4 regions of the Halobacillus sp. K22 genome follow, and region 3 is predicted to be linked to each of the others. Evidence: riboswitches for the same ligand, from Rfam matches in the RefSeq annotation. Region 3 holds a riboswitch; each other region holds the start of a gene.
What was found. A riboswitch is a leader RNA that binds a small molecule or an ion and turns the genes downstream of it on or off. The one in region 3 is predicted to bind thiamine pyrophosphate.
Positions count from the first base shown of each region.

Region 1: another riboswitch for thiamine pyrophosphate. It lies ahead of tenA (thiaminase II); the one in region 3 lies ahead of ACTWPM_RS18410 (ABC transporter substrate-binding protein).
Region 2: another riboswitch for thiamine pyrophosphate. It lies ahead of thiT (energy-coupled thiamine transporter ThiT); the one in region 3 lies ahead of ACTWPM_RS18410 (ABC transporter substrate-binding protein).
Region 4: another riboswitch for thiamine pyrophosphate. It lies ahead of ACTWPM_RS00240 (thiamine phosphate synthase); the one in region 3 lies ahead of ACTWPM_RS18410 (ABC transporter substrate-binding protein).

Region 1 covers NZ_JBQQCN010000002.1:149,823-157,132, reverse strand. Annotated here, with positions in the region: gene ACTWPM_RS02465 (pyridoxamine 5'-phosphate oxidase family protein) at 1-136, shown strand, start outside; gene ACTWPM_RS02460 (PadR family transcriptional regulator) at 918-1,244, shown strand; gene ACTWPM_RS02455 (DUF1048 domain-containing protein) at 1,259-1,597, shown strand; gene ACTWPM_RS02450 (hypothetical protein) at 1,828-2,490, opposite strand; gene ACTWPM_RS02445 (helix-hairpin-helix domain-containing protein) at 2,763-3,221, shown strand; gene ACTWPM_RS02440 (serine hydrolase domain-containing protein) at 3,612-4,631, shown strand; gene ACTWPM_RS02435 (GNAT family N-acetyltransferase) at 4,762-5,199, shown strand; TPP riboswitch at 5,338-5,443, shown strand; gene tenA (thiaminase II) at 5,555-6,241, shown strand; gene ACTWPM_RS02425 (hypothetical protein) at 6,335-6,553, opposite strand; gene ACTWPM_RS02420 (n-acetylglutamate synthase) at 6,810-7,148, shown strand.
Region 2 covers NZ_JBQQCN010000003.1:99,347-106,656, forward strand. Annotated here, with positions in the region: gene ACTWPM_RS03555 (aldo/keto reductase) at 1-536, opposite strand, end outside; gene ACTWPM_RS03560 (GNAT family N-acetyltransferase) at 701-1,207, opposite strand; gene yfkAB (radical SAM/CxCxxxxC motif protein YfkAB) at 2,023-3,150, opposite strand; gene ACTWPM_RS03570 (SDR family oxidoreductase) at 3,930-4,769, shown strand; gene ACTWPM_RS03575 (alpha/beta hydrolase) at 4,827-5,579, shown strand; TPP riboswitch at 5,672-5,770, shown strand; gene thiT (energy-coupled thiamine transporter ThiT) at 5,853-6,419, shown strand; gene ACTWPM_RS03585 (phospholipase D family protein) at 6,547-7,310, shown strand, end outside.
Region 3 covers NZ_JBQQCN010000033.1:13,890-21,199, reverse strand. Annotated here, with positions in the region: gene ACTWPM_RS18435 (flavodoxin family protein) at 1-551, shown strand, start outside; gene ACTWPM_RS18430 (TatD family hydrolase) at 643-1,419, opposite strand; gene ACTWPM_RS18425 (ABC transporter ATP-binding protein) at 1,416-2,153, opposite strand; gene ACTWPM_RS18420 (ABC transporter permease) at 2,146-2,916, opposite strand; gene ACTWPM_RS18415 (thiamine-binding protein) at 2,913-3,206, opposite strand; gene ACTWPM_RS18410 (ABC transporter substrate-binding protein) at 3,208-4,218, opposite strand; TPP riboswitch at 4,358-4,469, opposite strand; gene ACTWPM_RS18405 (ATP-grasp domain-containing protein) at 4,616-5,560, shown strand; gene ACTWPM_RS18400 (NAD(P)/FAD-dependent oxidoreductase) at 5,614-6,672, opposite strand.
Region 4 covers NZ_JBQQCN010000001.1:44,734-52,043, reverse strand. Annotated here, with positions in the region: gene ACTWPM_RS00260 (SDR family NAD(P)-dependent oxidoreductase) at 1-283, shown strand, start outside; gene ACTWPM_RS00255 (iron-sulfur cluster biosynthesis family protein) at 552-887, shown strand; gene ACTWPM_RS00250 (YqkE family protein) at 884-1,108, shown strand; gene ACTWPM_RS00245 (sodium:calcium antiporter) at 1,177-2,139, opposite strand; TPP riboswitch at 2,496-2,593, shown strand; gene ACTWPM_RS00240 (thiamine phosphate synthase) at 2,873-3,490, shown strand; gene thiO (glycine oxidase ThiO) at 3,483-4,616, shown strand; gene thiS (sulfur carrier protein ThiS) at 4,613-4,816, shown strand; gene ACTWPM_RS00225 (thiazole synthase) at 4,821-5,588, shown strand; gene ACTWPM_RS00220 (thiazole biosynthesis adenylyltransferase ThiF) at 5,585-6,610, shown strand; gene ACTWPM_RS00215 (hypothetical protein) at 7,284-7,310, shown strand, end outside.

The DNA.
Region 1 (7,310 bases), on a different contig from region 3:
GCTGGAACGTTATCTGGGACCTGATGAAGAAAGTTGGGATCCAAGATTCCAGGGCTTAGATGATAGCAACATTTTAATTAAATTCGCGCCGGAAACCGTAGTGGTAAGAGATCAATCTTATATGCCAAGTATTTAGGGAGAGGAAAATCGTTGAGTACATAGCTTTAGATGGTACATCCGATGCTGATTAACTAGCACCTTCATAGTGTATGGAGCAAGGGGGATAATTTTAAACACGTATCTATTAAGAACGATTCTTCACTAAGAGGAATCGTTCTTTCTATAACTTGGGATCGTAAATGTTTCCCGTCATAGAGTTACAAACCAAACTGGGGGATTAAGCTCAAGTACTTCGCTAATGCAAAGGGTAAATCTGAGGGATGGTTTAACTATTATGATCAAGTATGTATATTAAGACGGATATAAAAAGGATGAGCAAAGTGAGTTTGATTATAAATCCTTTGAAAACTTTTTTACCCTCTAAATAGGCTTTAACAGCTTGAATAAAGATAAATAGGGGAGTGAAAAATGCAAATCCATCATAAGAAAGTGATAAATCCGTAGAGCTCTTGAGCAAATAATAGAAAACCCCCAGGTTAAGGACTGTCCACTCGAAAGTATAAATAAAATTGCTAATCTGTTGACGCATAAATAATCAGTCCTCAAAATTTGTAAAATTTGGATAGTAACAGGTTAGCATAGAATTAGTTCATTGAGAACAGGATTAAATAAAGTACGGAATTGCGTCCCGATATTTATTAGTATTTATTATAAACTCCCGGGGATTAGAGCAGGGACTAAAACAAAAAGTATTATCTTGACAAAACCACTACTTAGCAATACTATATACTAGTAATAAGTAATACTTAATACTGGAGTTGCAGAATACTCATGATTCAGACCAGATGGAGGCGTAAATGGAAAATTTCAGAGAAATGATGAAAGGGGTTCTTGAGGGGTGTGTGCTTGAGATCATCAGCCGTGGCGAAACGTACGGCTATGAAATCACTCAACAGCTGCGGGAACTTGGTTTCACTGATGTAGTTGAAGGCACCGTTTATACAATTACCATGCGGCTTGAGAAAAATAATCTGGTGGACATCGAGAAAAAGCCATCCACTATGGGGCCACCAAGAAAATTTTATACCCTCAACGCAGCTGGGAATGAGCGCCTTGAAACTTTTTGGAGAAAATGGGAATTCGTATCAAGCAAAATTAACGAACTCAAAACCAAAAATTTATAAAAGGAGAAACGAATATGAGTATTTTTGAAAAAATTATCGGAAGTCTGGATGACAAACGAGAATGGAGAGCGATGGAGGCGCGTGCGAAGGCACTTCCAAGCGAGTATTACAACGCTTATAAAGCGATCCAAAAGTACATGTGGACTGCGGGTGGCCCCACAGACTGGAAGGCTACCAGCCGTATCTTTGGCGGAATTCTCGACCTTTTCGAGCAAGGTGCTGCGGAGGGGAGGAAAGTCACTGACCTCACGGGTGAAGACGTAGCGGAGTTCTGCGACGAATTAATGAAGGACGAGAAAACGTGGAAGGACAAATATCACAAAAAGCTGAACGATACGGTTGGTCGTGGATAACGGCTTAAACCTGGAGGGTTTTGACTCACACTAAATTGACTCCTTTTAAATATCGCTCAAGTTTTATACGTATTGTTATTGTACTGTTTGGTTCTTTTAAGCTGTAATACTAGCTAGCATGTATTTTTGAGCTTGCAGGCTGCCATACTGAACTTTTATTACGAGAATATAGAATAAGTAAACTAATAACAAAAGGCCGCTACTGGAAGTAGCGGCCGAGCATTCATAGTTTATTCAGCTTCAGTTTCCATATTCTCAAGAGCGTCTGGATAGACAACTTCATCAATTGTTTCGCCAGAACTTTCATCTTCTATGTTTATGGTAACGGAGTACTCGTCTTCATTTTTCCCCTCGAAAACCTGATACATCATCCCTGACATACCCAACGACATAGTGGCAAACACATCCATACTATTTTCGTAAGTCTCCCGGTCAACGATCATAGTGAACTCTGTAAAGTTATTGTTGTGAGTGATATCTTTAATCGAAGCAAAGTTTTCATCATTTTTCGTTTCCGTTATGGATTCTTCCATACCGGCCTTCACTTCTTCAAGCAAGTCCTGGTGAGCGGATTTTGACATTTTATAAGTGACAGAACCGTTATCATTTTTCGTAACCTTTTTAACGCCCTGTTCTTTTGCTTCTTCGGTGATTACGTCCATGCTTTCACCCTCAACCATAGATGACGGAAGGGTTACTTCAACATTCATTAGGCCTTCATCTACTTCTACACTTTCTCCTGTTTCCGATTCTTCCGAAGTTTCATTTTCTTCGCTTCCAGAAGCCTCACTTTTAGAGTTGGCTTCTTCATTTGTCTTACCTTCACTATTAGAGGAGCAAGCTACAAGAAGACCTAGTAAAAGTACAAAAACCAAGTATTTAGTCTTTTTCATATTATCATCCTTCTTTTGGTATATTCTTGATTATTGTATCAGAGAGTTCTTCTGTTTAGTAAGTATTTATTCTCATATAAGTGATCCGCTTCACGTCTAATAATAGTAAATGATAAATAATATACAGAGGGAACTTACCCACAGCTTTAATTTTCGGAACTAGTTTCTCTCGTAATTGTGATAAGGATTGGTTACAGTTAGATGAACAGATATATTTAGGTCAGATAGATTTAATAAAATATCTATTGCTAACATTAAAGGAGGAGTGTTTTTTGACTTCCACTATCAAATTGCCACTCACAAATGAGGAAAAATCAAAACTTAAAAAATCAAAAATTAAAATAAGCGAGATTCATACTATTGATACGGAGCAAATAGCTAATACGTTAAACTTTCCATTTTCCAAGGCAAAAGTATTAAAAGGTTTGGCTGAATTCCAAACTGTCCCTTCCATTGGTTATAAATTAGCTGAGAAGCTGGTTTTTAAGTTGAGTATTCTTTCATTATCTGAAATTAAGGACAAGAATGCTGCTGAACTTTTTGACCAATTAGAAAAACAGTTAGGTGTATGGACGGATAGTTGTGTTGAAGATCAAATTCGTTGTGTGATTAACTATGCAAACAATCCTGAGAGCAGCAAGCAGTGGTTTGATTTTACAAAAGAAAGAAAGGAATATCGAGAACTATATGGTTTCCCTGAAGATAGACCTGTAAAGGCCTGGTATGAATAAACGTTGATTCATTATTAAATCAATGGGAGTTTTTTGATAGGAATCTACTCAGGTTATTTGTTGATAACATTTTCAAGTAATACCTTGATATCACAGGGACCTTAGGGGTGAATTTACAGGAGTGAAGGGAGAGATTGCAGGTATAAAGTTTGACGTGAAACCTTTTACAAAGATGGACATTGAAAATGGTGTTGATTTATATATTAAGGTGTTTAATTCTGAACCTTGGAATGAAGAATAATCGTACGATATAGCCAAGGAAAGAATTAGTGATTTAAATAGCACACCTAAGTTTTTAGGTTTAACGCTTTACCAGGGAAGTGAACTGATAGGAATAATAAAATAAGTGGCCAAACCTAAATTACATCAAGCGATATGGGGGAGAACAATATGAAAGAATTGAACCAGCTCATCACTAACATGATCAATGAAATGAACTTTTCAGGAGTTGTATATGTGAAACAGGGTGGGCATATATTATCAGATTTATCCTTTGGTTATGCAGACCGAGGAGAAGAGCGGCTGAATACAAGCAACACTCGTTTTGGCATAGCCTCTGGCTGCAAGTTATTTACGGCTATCGGAATTAGTCAATTAGTAGAAGAAGGATTATTAGATTTCAATACTCGTCTAGCTGAATGTCTGAGTGTACACTTGCCTAATTTTGATAAAGAAATTACGATTCACCATTTGTTAACTCATACTTCCGGTATCCCTGATTACTTTGATGAAGAGGTCATGCAGAATTATGAAGACTTGTGGAAGAGCTACCCGGTTTACCAAATTAATTCTCTTAAAGATTTTCTGCCTTTATTTCAGGAAGATCCAATGAAATTCTCACCTGGAGAAAGGTTTCATTATAACAATGCCGGATATATTCTTTTGGGGCTGATCATTGAGGAACAAACGGGAAGGTGTTTTACAGAATATATAGAATCAGAAGTCTTTAGTAAGTGTAACATGGAAGAGTCGGGGTACTTTTCATTAGATCAGCTTCCTGGAAATACAGCGGCAGGATATATTGACAACCACAAGGAGAATACGTGGAGAACGAATATTTATTCTATTCCTAAAAAGGGAGGTTCTGATGGGGGTGCTTTTGTTACAGCTCCTGACATGATGAAGTTGTGGGAAGCATTATTTGACTATAGGCTTATAAATGAAGGGACTACCCGAAAATTACTTTATCCTCATGTACTGGTGAACGGAGAAGTCCATTATGGTTATGGAATCTGGGTGAATCAAAAGAATGACCATGCACACAAATACCACGTCATGGGCTATGATCCTGGAGTAAGCTTCAGAGCCTCTATCTATCCAGATTCGAATTTAAAAATCGTCATCCCTTCCAATATAGAAACGGAGCCATTCGAAATCACGAAAGCCATTGAAGACTTTTTATTAAAATAAAGTGTTTTTGGAAGACGAGAAGTTTATGGAGATCAGCTTTTTCATTTTAATAATCACGTAAAATGTTTATTAGTATCATCTGGTCATGTAAAATGATGTGAAATACTTCTGAAAGGCTGGGGACTTATAAATGGATGCTGTGACTGTGAAAGAGCTTAAGTCTAGTGAAGAAATACTGCAAGGATTCCCTGTTATGAGCCAATTGCGCCCCCATTTAGATGAAAATACATATCTGGAATTAGTATTAGAGGCTAGAGAAGTAGATAGGTATCGAATGCTTGCATTAATGCAAGGTGGTAAGGTAGTAGCGATAACTGGTTTTAAACCGATGACTACGCTTTATTATGGGAGGTTTGTTTGGGTTTGTGACTTAGTCACAGATCAAAGCTATCGATCGAAAGGATATGGGGAAAAGCTGCTTACTTACGTACATACGTGGGCAGAAGAAAATGGGTTTGAGAGTGTGGCTTTGTCCTCAGGATTACAGCGCACAGATGCCCATCGCTTTTATATGGATAAGCTGGAGTATGACAAAGTTAGTTATGTTTTTAAAAAATCACTAACATAATAGAAGAAGTAATCTTAAAGGGGAAGCTGCCACTTTTTCTAAGTTCCATGAGGAATACAACTCACGTTTAATTTAGCTTTGAGAAAACTTGTTCTTTTATTACGCCTATGTTCTAATGTTAGTAACGACTTTATAACATACTTTTACTAGGGGAGCCATAGAGTTTGGCTGAGAAAAGCAGAAGCTTTGACCCTTATTACCTGATCTGGATCATACCAGCGGAGGGAAGTGAAGCGGACCGATGAATTTTGTTCTATTGATACTTATGACGCCCGCTCCTTCTCTGAAGGGGCGGGCTTTTTATTTTGGAAAGAAGATTGTGGTTTCAACAAATAAACCTTAAGGAGGAGAAATAATGTTTACCGATCGTCTTTATAGAAGTGCACAGCCAATCTGGGAGTCTTACCTGCATCATCCTTTTGTGAAAGGAATCGGGGATGGCAGTCTCGAGCTGGATAAATTCAAATTCTTTATGCGCCAGGATTATTTGTATTTGATCGACTACTGCCGGGTGTTTGCCTTAGGGGCTGTAAAAGCGAAACGCCTGGACACCATGACCATGTTTTCTGAATTGCTTCATTCCACGTTATCTGAAGAAATGGAGCTTCACCGTAACTATGCAGAAAAGATTGGAATCAGCCGGGAGGAGCTTGAAAATACAGAACCTGCAGCTACACTTCTCGCTTATACGAGCTATATGCTAAGTAAAGCCAACCAGGGCTCAGAAGCAGAAGTAACCGCCTGTGTCCTTGCCTGTACGTGGAGTTATCATGTGATCGGTACGGAATTAAATAAGCTTGAGCGGAATGAAAAGCATGAGTTTTACGGGGACTGGATTGATATGTACGCTTCTGAAGAGTTTGCTGAACTGGCTGCCTCTTTAAAAGAGCTGATGAACGAACTTGCAGACGATCTTCCTGAAAGGGAAAAAGCCCACCTTGAAGAAATATTTATTCATACAAGCAAACTGGAGTATTTGTTCTGGGACATGGCCTACAATGAGACGATGTGGGTGGATGGGGAAAGTTTTCTTAATAGTTGAACGATGTGATATTTAATAAAGGGGGCGATCCTATTAGGATTGCCTCCTTTTTATTTGGGTGAGTTATGAGGACGTAATAACAGCCATACTTGATTATTCTTCCTTCACATCACAATCATATAAGTAAGCTACTAATTTATTAAAATCTTTATCAGAGGAACATTCAATTTGCAAATCAATAAAGGTCATCACCACTTCTTCATCATCAAACGGGAAATGGCTGTTATCTACGTTGCTAAGGATGTCCCGGTTAGAAAGTCCCTTACCTCGTAATACCTCAACGGCTTGCTGCATGGAAGATACTTCTGCCATTTAAAATGCCTCCTTGGAAAATTTAGTTCCTTACCTGTTATTTTCCCGTTTAAGTCCGTTAGATAACTAGGATGGTTGAGAAAAATTGGAAGGACGACAAGGATCGAAAATGTTAGATCCTTGTATTTATTAATACTATAAAGGATGGATATTATCCTGCTTTCATCGTTATTATCATGAATTACTTACTCCATTATTGGAATTTTGCAAATAATATGGTAGTGTTTAAAGTCATAATTTCAAGGAGGTACACTTAATGATAGATTATAATAACCGTCAATTTGTATCCGTAGAGAATACGGAAAGTGGTGAAGTTTCTTCTAAAACACATTTTCGCTACTATCAAGAAGGGAACATTCTCCATGCCGATTACTCCGGTGGAGAGGTAGCTAAAGGGAAGTTAATAGGAATAGTAAATGATGATGATACGTTGGAATTCAGATATAATCATGTGAACACATCCAATGAAATCCGGGGAGGCAAGTGCGCATCGGTTCCACACTTTAACTCTGAAGGGAAGATAGAATTGCACGAAGAGTGGCAGTGGCTTGATCATGATCAAACAAAAGGAAAATCGATCATCAGCGAAGTTTGATAGGGTTATTACATAGAGCGGCTTTTTTAAAAAAAGTATGGTTTGAAATAATCCTCGCTTACGATTTGTTGATCGCTAATTTTTCATTAAATAATGCCTTAAAACAGTGGTTATAAGATAAACCTGCTGTTTTAAGGCTTTCGAAGTCTTGTAATATTTACA
Region 2 (7,310 bases), on a different contig from region 3:
TCAGTGGTGTTCACACCTAAACCCCAGCCGCGGATAACTCCTTCTTCACGCAGTCGTGTCAGAACGCGGAATGCGCCTTCTTTAGCCTCTTCAAATTTATCTTTCCATTCGTCCCCATGAAAGTCGGGGGAGACATCGTGAACAAATACAAAGTCTAAGCGATCTGTTTTTAGACGTTCCAGACTTTGTTCAATTGACTTCTCCGTAGCTTCTGCGGTGTAATCCGTGATGACCTTGTTCTCACGGGCATCCTCGAACAATCCTTCTTTTTCTTCTTTTTCCTCTGTCATATAGCGGCCGACTTTTGTACTTAACACATAGTCGTCACGGTCATAATTCGATAATACTTCGCCGAGACGCATCTCAGCTAAACCTGCCCCGTAAAAAGGAGCGGTATCAAAATAGCGCACGCCCTGATCCCAGGCGGTTTGAATCGTGGATCGAGCTTCATCTTCAGGCACTTCCCTGAACATATTTCCAAGCGGGGCTGTGCCGAGTCCTACTTTATGTTTTAAAGCCTCTTCAAATGATTTCATAAATTCCATGCCTCCTACGTTTCATTGATACAGGTATGTATCCTGATAGCCTGCCATTTAAACCCAGGCGTTTATGAAGGCCCCTGTCTCATACCTATTTAAGCATTCAATAATGAAAGATAGTGTAGTTAATTACTTTTTTCTGATCAGACGGATTTCTACCATTAAATAGTTCGATAAAAGGCTTTTACAATAATCCCGTCATCCGCGGGTTCAAAATCATGCTGTGGCACGCGCTCGAATCCATACCGTTCATATAGAGAAATAGCTCCAGACATAAAATCACCGGTATGAAGTCCGATCGAACGGTAACCCTTAGCTTTGGCTCTTTCGATACAGGCATCTATTAAAGCAGACGCCACTCCTTTGCCGCGAATTTCAGGCGACACGGCAAGCACTCTTATTTCTGGATAGTCCAGTTCATCTACATACCCTTCATATGCGTCCGTATTAGCAGGAAAAAGTGCAACGCTTCCCGCAAGAATTCCATTGAGTTCGGCAACTAGCAGATCAACGCCGGGCTGCTGGTCAGCCTCTGAGGAAATCGCTTGTTTGAGGGCCTGCCAATGCTCGTCAGGTAAGGCATGAACGTGGTCTTCATAGGCTTGAACTCGTTGCTCCCGAATCGAGCCGAGCTCTTCTTGGTTGGCTTCTCGTATCGTAATGGTCATAACTTTATCAATTTCCCCTTTATATTAAAAACTTCTTTTCTATGATCCAGTATATCGTGATGAATTATCTTGAAGTCAAGGAATATAGCTTCTGAATAAGCAGCTTAGTCCCAGACCTTGAGGATTTTTCATAAGATTCATATTACGCAATAGGGCCGGATTGTGTAAGACTCAGTTTCGAGATATCGGGTTACAGTGAAGGTCCTGCGGGGGACGATTCGCTTTCCGTGGGCATGTGCTGAGCCTCCTCGAGCTACGCTCTCCGGGGTCTCACCGATCATGTTTATCCCACAGGAGTCTTCATCGTCCCCCTCCGGACCTTGCTGAAATAAGATACTCGAAATCATGGGGGATACCTCTTGTATAGACAGCATGTACAAAATGCTATAAGCTTCTGTTTCTCCATAGATTTCATCGAAAAACCCTGGTACAGCTTGATTTAACCAACAGCTACACTTCTAAAGAAGGGGCCGTTCTTCATAACCATGTTGGGTTGATGGGGAAATGGCGAGACTCCCATGGGAGAAGGGACTAGGTGAGATCCCGCAGAGAGTGAAACGAGCGAGGAAGCTCATGGTAAAAGGAGGATCGACTAAGGTCGTCACGTCCTGTGGCAACGTCGATCGACCCTACGTCGTGTAGGGCCATAGGAAAGCGAGTTATTTCCCCACCAACCCTTATCCATATTACGTAACGGACCTAACTATGTAGAAATCAAGTCTTCAAGTAATGGGAGCTTAACCTTAAAATCATCGCGGAACTTTAAAAGAGCCAAATAAAAAAGCTTAGAGGAATGGCTCTAAGCTTTACTTATTTCATAAAGTGAGTTTGGATTCGCGTTTTTGGAAATCCACATCCTGGTAATATGTGTTTTTAACCAAGGCATTGGGTCCGAGACATTCAACAGCCGGGCAATGACAGTTTAAACTTTTTGCTGTGCTCGACTCCAGCCAGTTTTCAAACGCTTCCGGAAGGGAAGTGTGCTGTATGTTCCCAAGACCAGCTTCATCTGCAAAGTCTGTGACGATGATATCTCCGCTGAATATATTGACGTTTAACCTGGAACGGCCGTCTGGATCATTACGGACAGTTACATTTTTCTCCCGGTATAAGCGTTTTAGCATATCAAGGTCTTCCTGAGAGGAACTGCAAGGATAATAAGGAAGTGTTCCGAATAACATCCACATGTTTTCGTTCCTGTGGTCCAGCAGTCGATTGATTCCTTTGCGCATATCGTCAAGGCTTAAAGTTTCAAGGCTGCTCGCAAAATCTACAGGGTACATTGGATGCACCTCATGCCTGGCACATTTCATCTCGTTCACGTGGTCGTGAATGGCTTCCAGGTAAGGGAAGGTACGCCGGTTAAGCATGGTTTCGGCGGATACCATCACGCCTTCATCGGAAAGGCGCTGGGAGTTTTCAACCATCCGGTCGAAATACATTTTACGATTATCTTCTGAAGGCTTTCTTTCCATACGGGCAAAACCGGTATGTATAAATTCTTCGATGGTGCCCCAATTATGGGAAATGTGCAGCACATCCAGGTATGGAATGATCGGGAGGTACCTTTTATAAGGCAAGGTTAAATTTGAATTGATCTGGGTCCTGACACCGCGGCTGTGTGCATACTTTAACAGCGGCAGTACATATTGGTCTACTGATTTTTTGGACATCATAGGCTCCCCGCCTGTAATGCTAAGCGTTCGTAAGTGAGGAATTTCATTCAGACGTTTAAGTATCATGTCGATGCGCAGTGCATCTGGATCTTTATCTTGGAGTGTGTACCCGACCGCGCAGTGTTCACATCTCATATTGCACAATGTTGTAGTGGTAAATTCTATATTAGAAAGTGTCATTTTTCCGTGCTCTTTTACATCCATATAGGCTTCCCATGGGTCGTATGATGGTGTGAGCTGGCGAAGCGTAGTATTGTTTTCTGACATTATAGGAAACTTCCTTTCTGTGATACGTTTCGATCTGAGTCAAACCTATCCTATTCTAACACTAATTCGTTCCCAACCCCCAGGATTCCTTTATAAAAAGACTCCGTAAAACATCCGTGCCGATATTAAAGTAAAGCTCCCGTTTCTTTAAGACTCAGTTTCGAGATAACTCGGGTCCATTGCCAGAAAAAGGAGGGGGCGGCTACGGAAACAACTCGCTTTCCTGCGGGGGGACTGGCAAGCCTCCTCAGTCGTTACCACTCCTTGTGGGGTCTCGCCTCGCTCCTTCTCCCGCGGGAGTCTCGTCGTTTCCTCCGCCACACCAACGATATCTAATGAACGGACCCTGCTATAGAAGACAGGAGCCAAGCTTTATCTGCCTCAAATGCTTCTATAACAGGATTTCTATACGTAAAAAATCAAGGTGGATTATAGATGATCCTGGTTCATGGGATGGTGTTTATGCAGAGAATTTTGAGCTCTCAATGATCGCAAAGGGGCGGAAGGGAACGGCGAAGACTCCTGCGGGATGAACATGATCGGTGAGATCCCGGAAGGCGAAGCCTGAGGAAGCTCACCACATGCCCGCGGAAAGCGAGTCGTTCCCTGGAGCCCCTTTCTCTACAAAATATCTCGAAACTGAGTCTTCAACTATACGGCCCGATTGCGCAATAAGGGTCTTATGAAAATCAGCAATAAACTTTAACATGGCCATTAAAAAAAGGGGAAAATGATCGTTTTATCGAATTTTAAACAGACGCTGATTAGGAGGCGATTGAATGAAAAAAACGGTATTAATTACGGGTGCTTCTAGCGGCTTTGGTTTTCAAACCGCCGTAAAGTGCGCTGAAAAAGGATTTCACGTGATAGCCACAATGAGAAATATGGATAAAGCCAAGGCATTTTTTTCAGGAGATATAGACGAAGAAATCACTCGCCGAATTGAAATTTGGCCGCTTGATGTGACCGATTCTTTCTCATTATTTGAATTCGAGAATCGAGTGCAGCAGGCTGAACGCATTGATATATTAGTCAACAACGCCGGTTATGCTTTGGGTGGATTTGTTGAACAAGTTCCTATCGAAGCGTACCGACGTCAATTTGAAACAAACGTATTTGGTGTAATTCGCGTAACACAAGCCGTCCTGCCAATTATGAGACGCCAGAAAAGCGGAAAGATCATGAATGTCAGTAGTGTGAGTGGTTTAATCGGCTTTCCGGGATTATCCGCCTATGTTGCATCCAAACATGCACTTGAAGGGTTTTCCGAGAGTCTGCGGCTCGAAATGAAACCATTTGGAGTCGATGTGGCTCTCATTGAGCCTGGATCCTACCAAACGAATATTTGGTCATCTGGAATGGAGCTTCCTGAGGAGACCCACAACCCTGAATCACCATACGCCGATTATATGAAAGATCTTTGGAAAGCTATGCAGCAGGGGAAACGGAGTGACCCTGGCGATGTGTCCCGGTTAATGACTAAGCTGGCTGATAAGGACAGCCTATCCAGACTTCGGTATCCGATTGGCCCCGGTGTCCGGTTAAATATTGCCTTGAAAAGGATTCTTCCCTGGTCATGGCTTGAAAAGCTGATTCTGAGTCAAATACGATCCTCCTAGTTTCGTAATCCAAAATATGGGTAACAGTACAGAAGGAAATGAAAGGGGAGATCGGTCATGGCAGAACAACCAATTATATTAAAAGGAGCAGAGGAAATCCGCTTCGAAGGTAATGAAGTAGGTATCCTCATTTCTCATGGATTTACTGGAACCACTCAAAGCATGAGGCCGCTGGCGGAAGCTTATGCTAGGGAAGGATATACCGTTTTCGGTCCGCGATTAAAAGGCCACGGAACTACACCTGAAGATATGGAAACCACGACCTATGAGGACTGGATCGAGTCCGTAGAAGATGGCTATCATTGGCTGAAAGAACGCTGCGACATGATTTTTGTGGTCGGTTTATCCATGGGGGGTACATTAGCTCTTCATATCGCTGAAAAATTTCCAGATATTAAAGGCGTCATTCCTATTAATGCGGCTATAAAAATCCCGGCAATGGAAGGAACAGTCGCCATGGAAGAGCGTTTTATAGATGCCATTGGTTCCGATATTAAAAATCCGGAAGTGGAAGAACTGGCTTATGAGAGAACGCCTGTAAGTTCAGTAAATCAGCTGCTTACCTTAATGACCCGGGTTGAAGAAGGTCTTTCAGGTGTGCATTGTCCGATTTTAATATTTGTTTCGGATGAAGACCATGTGGTTCCACCTCATAACTCAGAGATGATCTTTGATTCCGTTTTTTCAGAGCACAAAGAAATTGTTCATTTAGAAAATAGCTACCATGTGGCTACGCTTGATCACGACCAGGATCTAATTATAGAGAGAAGTCTTGAATTCTTTGAAATGTATGCAAAGACAATGGGATAACTCTCCGACTTTCAGGGGCGCTAAGACAGATTAGTTGAAACTTAAAAGTAAATCTACTATAATATGGAATATATCAAGAAAAGTAACGGTATAAAGCCTTCAAGGGGAGCCTTCCGGCTGAGAGTGAACGATGTTCAGACCCTTAGAACCTGTCAGTTAATACTGACGCAGGGATGGCGGCTTTTTTGATGGTGCAATGCAGTCGGGAATCCTCCATCAGGAAGCTTCCCTTTTGGCATTGCTTTTTTTGTGTCTTTAAAAGGAGAGGATACAATGCAAAACAGAAGAGTACTATTTATGGTAGAGGTGGCGATTTTCTCAGCACTTGCCATCTTGCTCGATATAATTCCGTTTTTATCCTTTAAGCTGTGGGCTCAGGGCGGATCAATATCATTCGCTATGGTGCCGGTCTTTATTATGGCCTTCCGCTGGGGTGTGAGAGGCGGAGTGTTAACCGGATTGTTACTGGGCTTCTATCAAATCCTGACTGGAGCCATAATCATTACCCCCGTTCAAACCATTATCGACTATATATTGGCTTTTGCCGTCATCGGCCTTGCTGGAGTGGTAGCCAAACCGCTATGGCATTCGATAAAAGAGAATCATAAAAAGTCGTTAGTCATGTGGATAGCTCTCGGCTGTCTCATTGGCAGCTCCCTTAGATTTATTGGCCACTTTATTGCCGGTATCATATTTTACGGGAAGTTTGCACCAGAAGGGCAGCCGGTTTGGTTATATTCCCTGCTCTATAACGGTGGTTATATGCTGCCTGCATTTATCCTGAGCGCCCTGGTGGTCAGTTTACTATTTGTTAAGCGTCCAAAGTTAATTATCAGATAATGAAACCCTGACTAGAGTCCCTCTCTCTAGTCAGGGTTTTTTAGGTGTATTAACCTATTATTTACCAGGTTTGAGCCAAAAGGATTAGGGCTAAACTGTAAAGTGTTTAAAAAAGGGGGGGTAAAATGTGAAAAAACTAAAGAAATTACATAAAAGCAAGGTCTTTTGGATTATATTGGCATTTATAACTATTCTTTCAATTACGATCGGTTATCATACATCCTGGAAGGCACTTCCTGAGGGAGTTTCTTATCAGGGAGATGTCCATTCCATGGATGATATCGAATTCTTTTATGATCTGACTTACGAAAATGAATCAGGGGAAACGGTGTACGATCGGCAAATCTTTCAAGAGTTAAACAACACGATCGCTGAAGCTGATGACTTTATTGTCGCAGATATGTTTTTATTTAATGGTTATACGAATGGAAAGAACGACTTTCCTGCGATCTCAGAAAATCTGGTAAATGCGATTGTTCGGCAGAAAGAAGAAGTTCCTGATCTTAAAGTTGTGTTTATTACCGATCAGATTAACACGATTTATGGGTCCTATGAGTCTGAGACCATCCGCCGTTTGGAGGATGCGGGAGTCGATGTTGTGTTAACCAACCTGAATCAGCTGCGAGATTCCAATCCTGTCTACTCCAGCATCTGGCGTTTGTTTTTTTCCTGGACAGGTACAGACGGTGAAGGCTGGATCGGTAATCCTCTGGCTATAGAGGCTCCCGATGTTACCCTCCGGTCCTATTTAAAATTGTTAAATATTAAAGCCAACCATAGAAAGCTGCTTGTTACGGAGGATGCCGCCATGGTTTCAACAGCTAATCCTCATGATGCCAGCGGCTACCACGAAAACGCAGCGTTCAAAATGGAAGGGCCAATTATTAAAGA
Region 3 (7,310 bases):
GGGAAGAAGTAGGAAAAATCTATGATAGAAAAGAAGTCGAATATGAATCTCTTCGTTTGGCAGACTACCATATACCACCAGGTATCAGCGCAGACTTAGGCGGCGGAGATGAGTGGCCGCAAGTATTAGAAAAGATAAAAGCTTCCGACATTTTAATCGTTGGATCGCCTATTTGGCTTGGACAGCAAAGCAGTATTGCTACCAAGCTAATTGAACGGTTGAACGGCAGCGGAAGTGAGACCAATGAAAAAGGTCAGCCTATCTTTTATAACAAAGTGGCTGGAATGGTCATTACCGGAAATGAAGACGGTGCGAAGAAAGTGGCAGAAAGTATTCTTTACCGACTTGCAGCTCTTGGGTTTACTATTCCACCAAACGTAGATGCTTATTGGGTAGGAGAGGCAGGCCCAGGCCCATCCTATATGGAAGCGGAAGGCATACAAAATGACTTCACGAAAAGCCAAGTCACGAAGCTTGGATACAATACTACTCACCTGGCAGAAATTTATCGCAATCATCCTATTCCTGCAGAAGGAAACACGACAGAGTAAACTAGTAATTATGAAAAGCAGTGCCGTTAAAGTGCCCACAACTGTTGGACGAATGTTAACGGCACTGCTTTTTTGTAGAATCGTCTGCTTTTTAGAGCCGGAAGAAACTTGTGGTATTTTGATAAATAGTGCGGTACACGGTTTGTAAAGGAAGTTTTTTAATTTCACTAATCTTGGAGATCGAGTCATGTATCATTTCAGGATGAGTGATCCTGCCCTTAAACGGTCCTTCAAACGGCCACGGGCCATCCGTTTCGACCATGATTCGATTCAGCGGGTATACCTCAATTAACTTCTGAATTTTAGACTTGTAGACACAATCAGGGGTAACGGATATATAATAGTTATTCTTAATCAGGGAATGAACCGTTGCGGAACTTCCTTTGAACCAGTGGAAGTGTGCATCTTTCACTCCATGTTTTTGTAACAGACCGCAAACGAGATCGGCATCTTCGTAGATGGCATGTAAAACAATAGGTTTGTCTAGCTCTTTCGCAAGCTTAATAAAATGTTCAAGCAGTGTTACATAAGATTCCAAGTCTATAGACGGATCTTCTTTTCTGGAATAATAGGGGAGTCCGACTTCTCCTATGGCTGCAATGCTGTTTTTATACCTTCGAGCCAAAGAAGAGATTTCATGAATTTCATCTTTAGAAGGAAGCGGCTGCTCCGGATGATAACCAAGAGCCGGTTTAATTCTTTGATCGTCCAGAGCGAGCTCCAGATTCGTCATTCCAGATTCAAGATGACTGGATACGCTAATCATGGATGATATGCCTGTGGCCGCTAAACGTTCCAGTATCTTCAATCGATCTTCCTTATGGTAGAGATCAAAATGTATGTGAGCATCTATGATCGAAGCAGTCATACCAATACCCTCAATTCTTCAAAGATTTCTTTCTTCCATTTTAAAAATTCACGAGTCAGCATAAGAGAAGAATGCCGGGGTCTGTCAAATGGAATGGTGAACTCTCTCTGGACCTTTGCCGGCCGGTCTGATAATACAATAACCCGGTCTGATAGAAATATAGCTTCCTCGATGTTATGGGTAACAAATAGAACAGACCGCCGATGTTCCGTCCAAATAGACAGCAGCCATTCCTGCATGTCCATCCTGGTGAACTCATCTAAAGCGGAGAAAGGCTCATCTAAACAAATTAAGGATTGCGGACTGAGTAAGCTTCTTATGAAGGAAGCCCTTTGTTTCATCCCTCCGGATAATTGGGATGGATAGGCATGTTCATAGCCTTCAAGTCCTGCCTGTTGAATCATGTGGAGAGCATTCGATTTATTTGGTTGTTCAATAATTTCGCTGCCAAGGACGACGTTCTCCAAAATGGTTCGCCATGGAAGGAGAGAGGGACTCTGAGGCATATAACTAATCCTGCCTTTTTCACCCGTGGTCCGCTCTCCATTAATATAAATTTCCCCTGAATCGGGCGGATAGAGCCCGCCGATTAAATGAAACAGCGTACTTTTCCCACTGCCGGAAGGGCCTAGTATGGAAACAAATTCTCCTTCTTGAATGGAGAAGCTCACATTTTGAAGAATAATAGAGGAATCAAAGGATTTCGTCAGCTGATCGACAACTAATTTATTCATGAGTACCACTTCCTTTCCTTTGCCAGTTTGTGAGTCTCTTTTCCAGTAAGTTAATAAGTAAGAAAAAAAGAAGACTTAACCCCATAATTAAAAAAATGGCTACAAAAACCCGATCTGTACGGAAAGAGGAAGAAGCGAGTGTCATATAAACGCCTATGCCTTTATTGGCCCCCAGCCATTCCGAGATTACAGCGCCCATGACACTATAGGCCGCTGAAATTTTCACTCCGGAAAAAATGGATGGCAGGGCGCTTGGCCATTCCAGTTTCCTGAAAATCTGGCTTTTTGTCGCACCCGCCATTTTCATATAATGCATCCATTCAGGGTTTGTCTGTCGCAGACCATCCATGGCTGCTATGGCAATGGGGAAAAAGCACACAAGCACGATAATAATCAATTTAGGTAAAGCCCCAAATCCAAACCATATAACAAGTAAGGGGGCAAGCACGATAATAGGGATGTTTTGTGACAAGATCAATAAAGGATAAAGGGCTTCTCTTACTGACGGAAGCAGGTGAAGCAAGACCGCGAGTAACAGTCCGAAGCCAGCCCCAATCATAAAGCCGAAAAAAGTTAAACGAATGGTTGAAAAGAGGTGTGGAGCGTAATCTGCCCAGCTGTTTATTCCAGTTTCTATAATTAAGCTTGGCGGAGGTACAAGCCACTCAGGTACTTCAAACCACCGACTGCCGAGCTCCCATAAAAGAATGAAAAGGAGGAGGACTGAAGCAGGCCTCCATCCTTTGATGATTCTTTGGGTCATGTTCGATATTTCGATGTTAAATCATCCATCGAAGCTCCTGATGGCTGATAAAGCACTTTAATTTGAGAAATGACGTTCCTGCACCCTTTTTCAACCATAGCCTCGTTCATTTGTTCGATTAAAGAAAAAATTGTGGGAAGCTCTCCTTCTATTGTTGTTTCCAGAGGATGGACTTCGTATTTCAGTCCGGAATTTTCAATTAGTGATATCGCATGATCTACATAAGGGATAACATCCTCGTTTTTCTCGGTTTTTGGGATGATTTGAATGCTGACAAGTGAATTAGCCAACTCATTTTCCTCCTTTTGGTTCTGGTAGAAATTCATTCGTGAATGCTTCTTCAGCATTCAGCTTTTCATCAAGCAAGTCATGATTGTACATCCATTCAGCGTAGTTCTTCCAAATTTTCTCCTTTTGGACGCCCCATTTATCCGCGTCTTCCTTATATTTAGGCGACAGCCATTTTTGACTGGCTTTTACCAACTCTGGATCAAGGTCCGGTACAGCTTCAATAAGAATATCAGCCGCCTGTTCCGGTTTTTCGATTGCATATTCGTACCCTTTTGATACGGCAGCCATAAATGCTTGTACAGTTTCAGGATTTTCATTAATCATCATTTCGCTCGTTGTTAATACAGGCGTATAATAATCCAGTTTCTCAGAGTAGTCCGTTAAATATTGCATATTAAGCTCCTGTCCTCGAAGTTCGGCTTCCACACCTGTCCACCCGTAATAAATCCACGCAAAATCGATATCCCGTTCCACGGCTGTGAAAAAGTCCGTATTTCCCATATTGACAATCTCAACCTCGGATACATCAGCATTTTCTTTTTGCATGAGAGAAGAGAGCACCGCTTCTTCAACTGGAGCTCCCCAGCCTCCGTACGTCTTTCCTTCGTAATCAGCGGGCGAGGTAATATCTTTGTCTTTAGGAGAGGCAAAACCTGAGGTATTATGCTGAATAATAGCTCCGATCGATACCACAGGAATATCCTGAATACGAGCTTCCGTCAATGTTTCCTGAGCACTGATCCCGAAGTCGGCCTTCTGGGAAGCAACGAGCTGATCAGCACCTGCTTCACCTGGAAGCATGATTTCTACATCCAGACCTTGTTCCTTAAAAAAACCTTCTGCCTGGGCCACATAGATCCCGGTATGATTGGTATTAGGAGTCCAATCGAGTACCAGCTGAACCGAATTCATTTCCTCTTGATTGGCTGCAGCTTCTTCACTCTTGCCGTTATTGGATGAGCATGCCGTTACTAACAAAGCTGCAGTTAAAATGGTGATTATTTTTTTCAATTGCTTCCCTCCCAATTATATGTCCATCAGAGAGATTAATAGAAAAGAGGGGGAACCGTCTGAGGTAATAAGAGCTTAATCCATACAAAAAAGCACCCTGGTACCATAACCTAGGGTGCATATATAGTAAACGATCAGAATATCGGCTACTTATGTTTCCTACGCTGGTATCAACCAGTTCAGGTTCTAAGGGTCAGTATCATAAAAGGATACAATCTCAACCAGCTATACTGGTCCCCCTACATTCAAACTATTCAATTTGATGAACAACGTTATAATTTTACTCTGCCATAACGAAGTAGATTTAGCAAGTATCATAATCTTATTCCTAGTAAACAGATAGGTTTTTTATGTTAAGATAAAAGAAATTGTTATTACAGAAAGGGAGTTCCTTTTTATGAGCAAAATTTATGTACTCCACGAGAACGATGAGTGGACCGTTCACTTAACAGAACGTTTAGAAGAATTAGAACTGCCATATGAATTATGGCACCTGGATCAAGGTACATTAGACTTAACAGAAGAGCCGCCGGAAGGGATTTTCTACAATCGGATCAGTGCATCCTCTCACACGAGAAACCACCGTTATGCTCCTGAATTTGCGGGGGCGGTTCTTTCCTGGCTGGAACGCCACGGTAGAACTGTCGTAAATGGAACAGAAGCGTTGAACCTTGAAATAAGTAAAGTAAATCAATACATGGCACTGAATCAACAAGGGATCCGCACTCCAAAAACTATCTCCGCTGTTGGGAAAGAGAATATTTTGCAAGCTGCAGATCAGCTGGGAATGAATTCATTTATCACGAAGCATAACCGTGCTGGTAAAGGACAGGGCGTGCAGCTGTTTCACTCTAAAGAAGCACTTAAAGAATATGTGGAAGGCTCAGGATTTGAAGAACCTGTCGATGGAGTCACGTTAATTCAACAATATATCGAAGCACCCGAGCCGTATATCGTACGTCATGAGTTCATAAACGGGGAGTTTCTCTATGGAGTGAAAGTGGACACTTCCGAAGGATTTGAATTGTGTCCAGCTGATGCCTGCTCAATTGAGGATCAATTCTGCCCAACCGACGCAGAAGAATCACAGGAAAAAGCAAAATTTGAAATTCTGGAAAATTACCGTCCAGCCATTATTGACGACTTCGAAGCTTTTCTCCAGGCGAATAATATCCAAGTTGCCGCTATTGAAGCTATTCAAGATCAAAAAGGGAACTTATACGCTTATGATGTAAACACGAATACGAATTATAATTCCGATGCAGAAGAAAAAGCCGGCGTGTACGGGATGCTTGAGCTTGCTAAGTATTTAGGGCGACTGCTGGAACCAGTACGCGTTTAATAAAGAAAGCCATTTTCCTCAGTGGAAAATGGCTTTCTTAAATAGAAATTAGTTTAGTGGCGTTTGCTTAACCAGAGGACTCCTGATTTGGCAAGCCTTGGTAAAACTCCGGTCATCGGTTTTTGCAGCATGTTGCCAAAGCCATCATTCTTACCAAGAGAACCTAAAGCGCCTTTTAGTTTAACCTCACCAGGAGGTTCCGGCACACGGTTTTTAAGAAAGGCCAATATGACTTCCGCTACTTTTTCTCCTTGTTGCCCTGCTAATTGAGCACTTGGAGAGTGTTCGGCAGATGCGCAGTCCCCGATTACGTAAACGTTTTGATAGCTTGGAACTTGATAGTAATCATTAACAATGATCTTATTTTGAACATCTTTGTCAAAAGGAAGTTCTCTAACCAAGTAATTCGGCTGTACGCCTGCTGTCCAGACAGTGACGTCATTCATATAGCAGAGTCCGTTATTACATACACCATCTCGTTCAACGTATTCTACATTTGCGTTGTGAATAACTTCAACATCGTGCTCATGGAACCATTTTTCCACGTACTTCTGAATCTTATGATCGAATGCTTTCAGTACTGTCTCACCACGATCGAGTAAACGAATGTTTAAATCAGAACGGCTTTCACGTACTTCAGAAGCTACTTCAATACCACTTAAGCCTGCCCCGACAATCGTGACTTTACCGTAGGCTCCCAAATTATTAATAGAATAGCCTGCACTTCTGGCTTGTGAAAAAGATTGTACACTTTCGGTAAATTCCCTGGCACCTTCAATTCCGTGATAGTTGTCTTCACATCCAAGTCCAATTACAAGGTAATCGTACTCGATGTCATAGGCGAAGTTTTTCATTAATACCTTTTCGTTTTCAATATCAATTTTTTCAATTTCATCGAAGACGTACTCTACTTGATCATGTTTAGGAAAATCCACACGGGCATGACGATCTGATTCTGTACCGGCAGCGATCGTGTAAAATTCAGTTTTTAGTGAATGGTAGGGGTTACGGTCCACAACAACGATATGTACATCTTTTGGTAAATCATCTAGAAGTCCATGTAATATATTGAGGCCACCGTACCCGCCGCCTAATATGACTAACCGTTTCATGCATCAACACCACCTTTTTAAATTCATTCTCAGCTGCTCACATTTAGGTGCATCACCGATTTATGTCGAAAACGCTTACGGTTTTCTTACTATTTTAAGATTATCAAAATTCTCTCTGAAAAACTAGAAGAAGTGAGCAATTCGTGACAAGTTTCACGAGTTTCTCCTATTTTGTGAGGATACCCCAAAAATATCAGAGTAATTATTAAGATCCCTTAACTCAGCAGGGGCATGTTAAAGAAAAGCTCCCTTTTCTTTAAGACTCAGTTTCGAGATAAATGGGCCCGTTACTCTAGATGGAAAAGGGTTGGTGGGGAAATAACTCGCTTTCCTGTGGGGGAACTGGCAAGCCTCCTCAGTCGCTATCGCTCCTTGTGGGGTCTCGCCTAGCTCTTTCTCCCACGGGAGTCTCTTCATTTCCCCACCAACCCAGCCATTTCTTGTGAACGGACCCTGCTATAGGAGATAGAAGCCATTCTGAATCTGCCTCAAAATGCTTATATAACAGGGTTTTTACAGTTATACCCTCGTAGGATCCTAGGTTATACTTGTTCATTGGAAGGCGTTTATGCAGAGAATTTTGAGCTCTCAATGATCGCAAAGGGGCGGAAGGGAACGGCGAAGACTCCTGCGGGATG
Region 4 (7,310 bases), on a different contig from region 3:
TCGTATGGAAGTGGAAAATCAGGGGGTTTACGTGACTTCTGTGAACCTTGGTCCAGTACGTACGAACTTCTTTAATCAAGCAGATCCTACAGGAGCCTATGAAAAAGCGGTAGATCGATTTATGCTGGATCCAAATAAAGTAGCGGCTGAGGTGGTCGGCCATTTATTTACTCAGCAAAGGGAAATCAATCTTCCGGCATGGATGAATTCGGGAAGTAAAGTGTACTCTCTTGCCCCTGTTTTTTTGGAAAAAGCGATGGAACGTCAATTTAATAAGAAATAAAGAGTCTGAGTTTTTAAAGGGTGGCGATACTTTCTCGGCGCCCTGAATTTGTTGATAGTGTGATTAAGGTAATTCAGTGAGAACTATTCTATAAGGGACCATATCCTGTTTATAACGGAAAGAGATATTTAAAAAAAGACTAGACACTTTTTAGGACTGAAGGTTTTCTCTTCCATTACCAGGTGGCCGGGGGAACGCGGCTTGGAAGAATAAGCAAGAGAATTGCCATAAGAGGAGCAATTTCTTATGATAGAATTAGGAGGGATAAATGATGAAATTACGTATCACTGATGAGGCTAAAAAAAAGCTTGAAGATTTGAAAGATCCCAGTCGTCCTATTATCCGGCTGTATTATGATACGGAGGGATGTGGTTGTGGAGTGAACGGGCTTCCCACCATTCGGTTTACCGACAAAATTTTGAATACAGATAACTTGGTAGTAAATGCTGAGTATAAAGTTATCATTGATCATCAACAAGCCACTTTCTTTAAGCCGGATATGAAGCTGGATTTCATTAAAAGCAGCTTCCGTCTTTCAAGTCCTGACGGGGTTCTAAATCCAATTATCTCTCCAAAAGATGTGAAAGAAGGCGAAGCCGTATGAGTAAGAAAGGACAAAAAGAAGGATCGCTAAGTGAGCAGTTAAATGAAGATGTATTGACTCGTCTCCGCTCCAAAAAGTCTGAGCTGAAACAGCATGAAGCAGAACGTCATGAGCAAGAGAGGCAGCGCCGCCTCGAGGAAAGAAAAAAACAAGAAGCAAATAAAAGCTTCGAAGAGCTTTTGAATGAAAGTGAACTAGACTGGAAAACGTTTAAAAAATAGGCTTCCATATATCGAATGGAAGCCTGTTTTTTTAAATTCTTATATTTGGATCTATCAAAGTCTCTATACTAAAACAATACATAAGAAGCGACAAAGTAAATGAGGGTCATCAAAAGAGAAGGCGCCACATAACGCCAGTGACTGGTCATATTAGCCGGTCGTAAAAGCAGGAAGATCATAATCAAAGTCATAACGACCCCAAGACTTGCAATGAAAATATGAGAAGCTTGCACAGAGGAGAGGATAGCTCCTTCTCTATATAACAAGTCGGTCAAAGCTAACAGTTGGATATTAAATAAGTTGCTTCCCAGTATAGAACCAATTGCCATATTATAATTGGCCAATCTGAAGGCAGCGTACACAGCTACTAGCTCAGGCAGGGAAGTAGATGCTGCTATTAAAAAACTCCCGACAAAGCTTGCATCAAGTCCTGAGGCTTCAGCCATCCGGTCACCTGAAATCGATAAGGCACTACCAGAAATGAAAACAATGACTGACGCAATAATAAAGCCGATAACTGCTGCTCGCAGCGAGTAATCTTTAGTCAGTCCTTCCACTTCTTGATCGGACTCTCCTCCAGATATAAATTTCATACTGAAGATATAAAGCATTACGATAACGATCATCTCAATACCCACTCCAAAAATCTCGATGGAACCGGGCATCCAAAGTGAAAAAATAATTATAAGAAGGAAAAATAACCCGATAGAAGCCGACGGAATATTTTCCTTATTATTCACTTTTTGAAATAATCGTTGTCTTCTATAGATGATATCCATACTCGCAAGGATGAGAAGATTAAATACATTACTCCCCAGCATATTTCCCACCGCTATATCTGGATTGTCAATATAGACAGCTGTTAAACTTGTTGTTAATTCTGGGAGTGAAGTAGCTCCAGCAATTAAAAATGTACCTACAGCAGCTCCGCTTAAGGAAGATTTCTTGCTAATGACGTCTCCGAATTGGTTGAGGTATACAGCACTAACCACCACGATAGCTGCAGCAAGGATGAATATAAAGTAAATCATAGCGTTCTCCTTTCCGCCAGAACATAAAAAAGACCCTGGCACAAAAAATAAATTGTACCAAGGTCTTGCGTACTAAGCAGAACTTAGCCCAATGAACCAGGTATTAAAAATACCGTATTGACGGTTCACCAGCCGATATCCGGTCGCTACTCCCCTTGTTACTATTAATATAGCTTGAGCAGAACAAAGAGTCAAAGATTAAGTGTTTTCACAATGAAAAATTAATAAATCATAATTCTTCCAATGATTCTCTTTACTCATCACATCTTTAGAAGCATATTTTTTCTATGTGAAACCTGTATAATATTGGAATTTATAAAGAGCGATGTTATACTGAATTTAAATAAATATTAAATAAGCTCTACTAGGGGTGCCTTCGGGCTGAGACAATTACATTTGAACCCTAGAACCTGATCTGGACGATACCAGCGTAGGAAAGTAGAGGGTATAGCATATGTACTTACAAATTATTGCTATAGAACCGCTTCCCTATGGGGGAGCGGTTTTTTTATGCAGGAGCTGGTAAATTTTCTTTTTAAGTTAAGTTCCGAGTCTGAAAAATTAACTTTGTGCCCCTGCCACGTGAGGGGGCACGGCAAGCGAATTCATTTATGTTCACCGTAAACTAATATCTCAATAATAAGTGTTAAACCATTCGGCCCTATATCGTCACTAACCCAAAATAAAAATCGACAATAATGAACAGAGACTAAGGAAAAGGAAGTGTGATGGTGTGACTCGTGAACTTCATATACTTTCCAATGGAAAAAAAGAGTTAGCAGAATTCTTCCACATGGCCCAGTTGATCCAATCAGCTGCCACGGTCATTCACCTTCGTGAAAAGCATCGTTCAGAAAAAGAAATAGAGGAGTGGCTCTCCACTCTTATCCAACATGGAATACCATTGACAAAAATTATTGTGAATTCTTATTACCAGGCAGCGGGGAGGTGGGGAGCAGGAGGAGTACAGCTGCCCGGAGACGCACCCTCTCCGGGAACGGTGAAAAGCCTCTATCCTGACCTTAGAGTCGGCTGTTCGATACATGGGTTGGAAGAGGGGATCCAAAAAGAGCAGGAAGGTGCTGATTATCTTCTCTTTGGTAATATCTATCAGACACAGAGCAAGGAAGGGCTTGGGGGGAAGGGTGTGAAATCGTTAGAAGTATTAACAGAAGCGATTTCGATACCAGTGATAGCAATTGGAGGAATTCAACTGTCGAATTTGAGAAAAGTGCTTCAAACCAATGTATCAGGAGTAGCAGTTATGTCTTCCATTTGTGAAGCGCACGACCCAGAGCTAACAGCCTCAAGGTTTCAAGCAAGCATTCAAAGGAGTGGATATTATGCCTAAGAAATACGATACGGTTATTCTTGGTGGAGGGATCATAGGCTGTTCCACAGCTTTCTATCTATCGAAGAAAGGGCAGCGGGTTTTGGTCCTGGAAAAAGGCAGCATAGGAAACCAAGCTTCCAGTGCAGCTGCAGGAATGCTAGGAGTCCAAGCGGAAATGGATGAGGACAGCCCTATGTTCGAACTAGCGCGCACCAGTCGAGGGATGTTTTCGGAGTTATCAGTAGAATTAAAAGATATAACTGGAATCGACATTGGGCTTTTACAAAAGGGAATGATGAAATTGGCTTTTACAGAAGCACAGTTGGATCGTTATCAGGAAATTGCGGCGAATCAAATGAAAAAAGGAGAAAAAGCATTATGTAAAAATAAAGAGGAATTACTCGAATTGGAACCATGCCTAACTGATTCGGTAGTTGGAGGTATGTTGTTTCCTGAAGAAGGGCACGTGTCCGCTCCTGATCTTACTCAAGCCTTTGCACGTGCAGCAGCTGTAAACGGAGTGACTTTTCGTGAATCTACGGATGTGTACAAATTAATGCGCAAACAAAATCAAGTGATAGGGGCAGCTACAGACGGGGGAGCTTTTTATGCAGATGCCGTTATAGTGGCTGCAGGTGCATGGAGTCAGCGTTTCTTATCTGAGGAAGGACAGGCACTGTATCCTGTAAAGGGAGAAGCACTAGCCGTTAAAACTAAGAGACCACTACTAAATAAAACCATTTTTACGGATGACTGCTATCTTGTCCCTAAAAAAGGCGGGGAAATTATTATTGGAGCGACGACTACTCCTTATACATTTGACAAGCGGGTAACCATAGAGGGAATAGAAGGCTTGATCCAAAAAGCCAAACGACTCCTGCCTTTATTAGGGGGAGCAGAAATTGAGCGCATGTGGGCTGGAACAAGACCTATGACTAGAGACGAACTGCCGGTTCTGGGAAAGCATCCAGAGTGGGAAGGCTTATACTTTAGTACAGGGCATTATCGTAACGGAATATTATTAAGTCCAGTTACTGGGAAACTGTTAGCAGATCTTATTACAGGAGAATCGAATCTTATTACGGATATTTCAGCTTTTTCTCCTGCTCGTTTTCAAAACCATAGGGAGGTGGCTTCGGTATGAAACTAGTTATTAATGGTGATGAAATGAGGGTACCGGATGACGTGAAGAACGTGGAGCAGTTATTATTGCATTTCAAATTAAATAATAAGGCTGCGATTGTCGAGCGAAATCAAGCTATTGTGGAAAAATCGTTATACGCTGAGGAAGCTATAATGAATGAAGACCGAATTGAAATTGTTCATTTTGTAGGAGGAGGATGAGGAAATGTTAACCATAGCTAATCGTAATTTTAATTCAAGGTTGTTGCTGGGTACCGGAAAATATCCTGATTATACCACTCAAAAGCAAGCAGTAGAAATTTCAGAAGCCGAAATCTTAACCTTTTCCGTTCGCCGGATGAATATCTTTGAAGCAGATCAGCCCAATTTCTTAGAAATGATTGATACGGATCAGTACACGCTCCTTCCCAACACGGCAGGAGCAAAAACGGCAGAGGAAGCAGTAAGAACCGCCAAACTTGCTAAAGCATCTGGATTATGCGATATGATAAAGGTAGAAGTTATTGGCGATGAGCGTACTTTGCTTCCTGATCCAATTGAAACGTTGAGAGCTTCTGAGATACTATTGGAAGAAGGCTTTATTGTGTTACCTTATACTTCGGATGATGTTATGCTCGCAAGAAGGCTCCAAGACTTAGGTGTTCATGCAGTGATGCCAGGGGCTTCGCCTATTGGTTCTGGCCAAGGAATTCTCAACCCGTTAAACTTACAATTAATTATAGAGCAGTCAGTAGTTCCGGTTATTGTGGATGCGGGTATAGGTTCACCTGCAGATGCAGCACAGGCGATGGAAATTGGAGCTGACGGTGTTTTACTCAATACGGCTGTGTCTCAAGCGGAGGACCCTGTAAAAATGGCCCTGGCGATGAAGCTCTCTATCGAGGGAGGCCGATTAGGTTATGAATCTGGGAGAATACCTAAGAAAACTTACGCGACAGCAAGCAGTCCTATGGAAGGAATGAGCATTGGTTGAAGGAAAGATATTCTAGACAAGTCTTATTTTCACCTATAGGTGAAAATGGACAGCGTAAACTAAGTGAAAAGCATGTGCTCTTGATTGGAGCAGGAGCTTTAGGGACAAGTAATGCTGAAATGCTAGTTCGTGCAGGTATTGGAAAAATAACGGTAGTCGATCGCGATTATGTCGAATGGAGCAATCTGCAGCGTCAACAGTTGTTCACAGAGAAGGATGCGGCTGAGCGTATTCCAAAAGCAGTAGCTGCAGCTGAGCGATTGAAGGAAGTAAATTCAGAAATTGATATATCAGGTAAGATTATGGATGTTTCGATTTATGAAATTCCTGAACTGGTGGAAGGAGTAGACGTAATTATTGATGCTACCGATAATTTTGAAACCAGAATGCTTCTTAATGATACTTCCCAAAAATATCAAATCCCTTGGATTTATGGAGCCTGCACTGGCAGTTACGGCCTCTCATATACGGTAGTTCCTGGCCAAACGCCATGTTTTTCATGTTTATTAGGCTCTGTTCCCTTAGGAGGGGAAACGTGTGATACCGTTGGGATTATCAGTCCAGCTGTTCAAATTGTCGCTGCCTATCAAAGTACGGAAGCATTGAAACTTCTAGTAGAAGATTTTAAATCCCTTAGAAAAAACCTGTTTTTCTTCGATATTTGGAGAAACCAACAGTCAACCATTAAGGTGGAAAAATTAAAAAAAGAGGATTGTCCTTCGTGCGGTCAGGCAGCCACTTATCCTAATCTCGACCCAGTAAACTTATCTAGAACCGCAGTGTTGTGCGGACGGGACACAGTACAAATCCGTCCAGCAAACAAGAAAAGTAGAAATCTGAATGACCTGTCCGATAGGCTTCAAGACATTGAAGATGGGAAAGTAGAAGCTAATTCATTTCTTGTGAATCTTACGATAGAAGACCGACGGCTGGTGGCTTTTCAGGACGGACGAGTGCTCGTCCATGGTACGAAAGATGTAATCGAAGCTAAATCCCTTTATAACCGCTATATTGGAGGCTGACCTTAATTTTTTAAAGAACGCTCTCTTACATGGAGAGCGTTTTTTATTGAACAGAGAGAAGGATTATTAAGTCTGGAAATAGAAAATAAGATTATAGTTGGGAAATGAGCTCAAAAAGGTAACCAATCCTGTCGACTAATATCGTAAAGTTTGTTTCAATAATTTGAGCAAAAGTTTCTGACTAAAGAGCAGTAAAGAAACACTCTGAAGCAATAAGCAATATAATTTTAGAGGTCACTCCACTGAATAGATCCAGCGATGTACTATCTTATCAGAGAATATACCTGACTTAAATGTGATGGATAGTTCACTGAATCACCTCTTGTTGTTCGCTGCACCTCTTAGGATTTAAGCTTCTCAGCAAAAGCCCCGATTCGTTCAAATAAATGAAGCGCAAAAGCACTCTAATACTTGCATGGGATCTTTTCTACTCTACTTTCTTTTCACTTAGCGACCGTTTAGTGTTTCAACTCCTATTTCTCCAGGAAAAAGGAACGAGCCCCTTTCACAGAATGGAGATCAGAAAATTAAGGTTAACCTTTAAACGCAAACAATAAAGATATAGGTTTGATGAGTGCTCTTTAATGTTTTTTGATGAAGTTATAAGAATTATACCGGAAGTATGAAAATAAAGAGTTAACTATAGCCTAAAGGGTTGGACAGGTGGTCAAAAATGCCCAAATGGAAACAAATGAGGGAT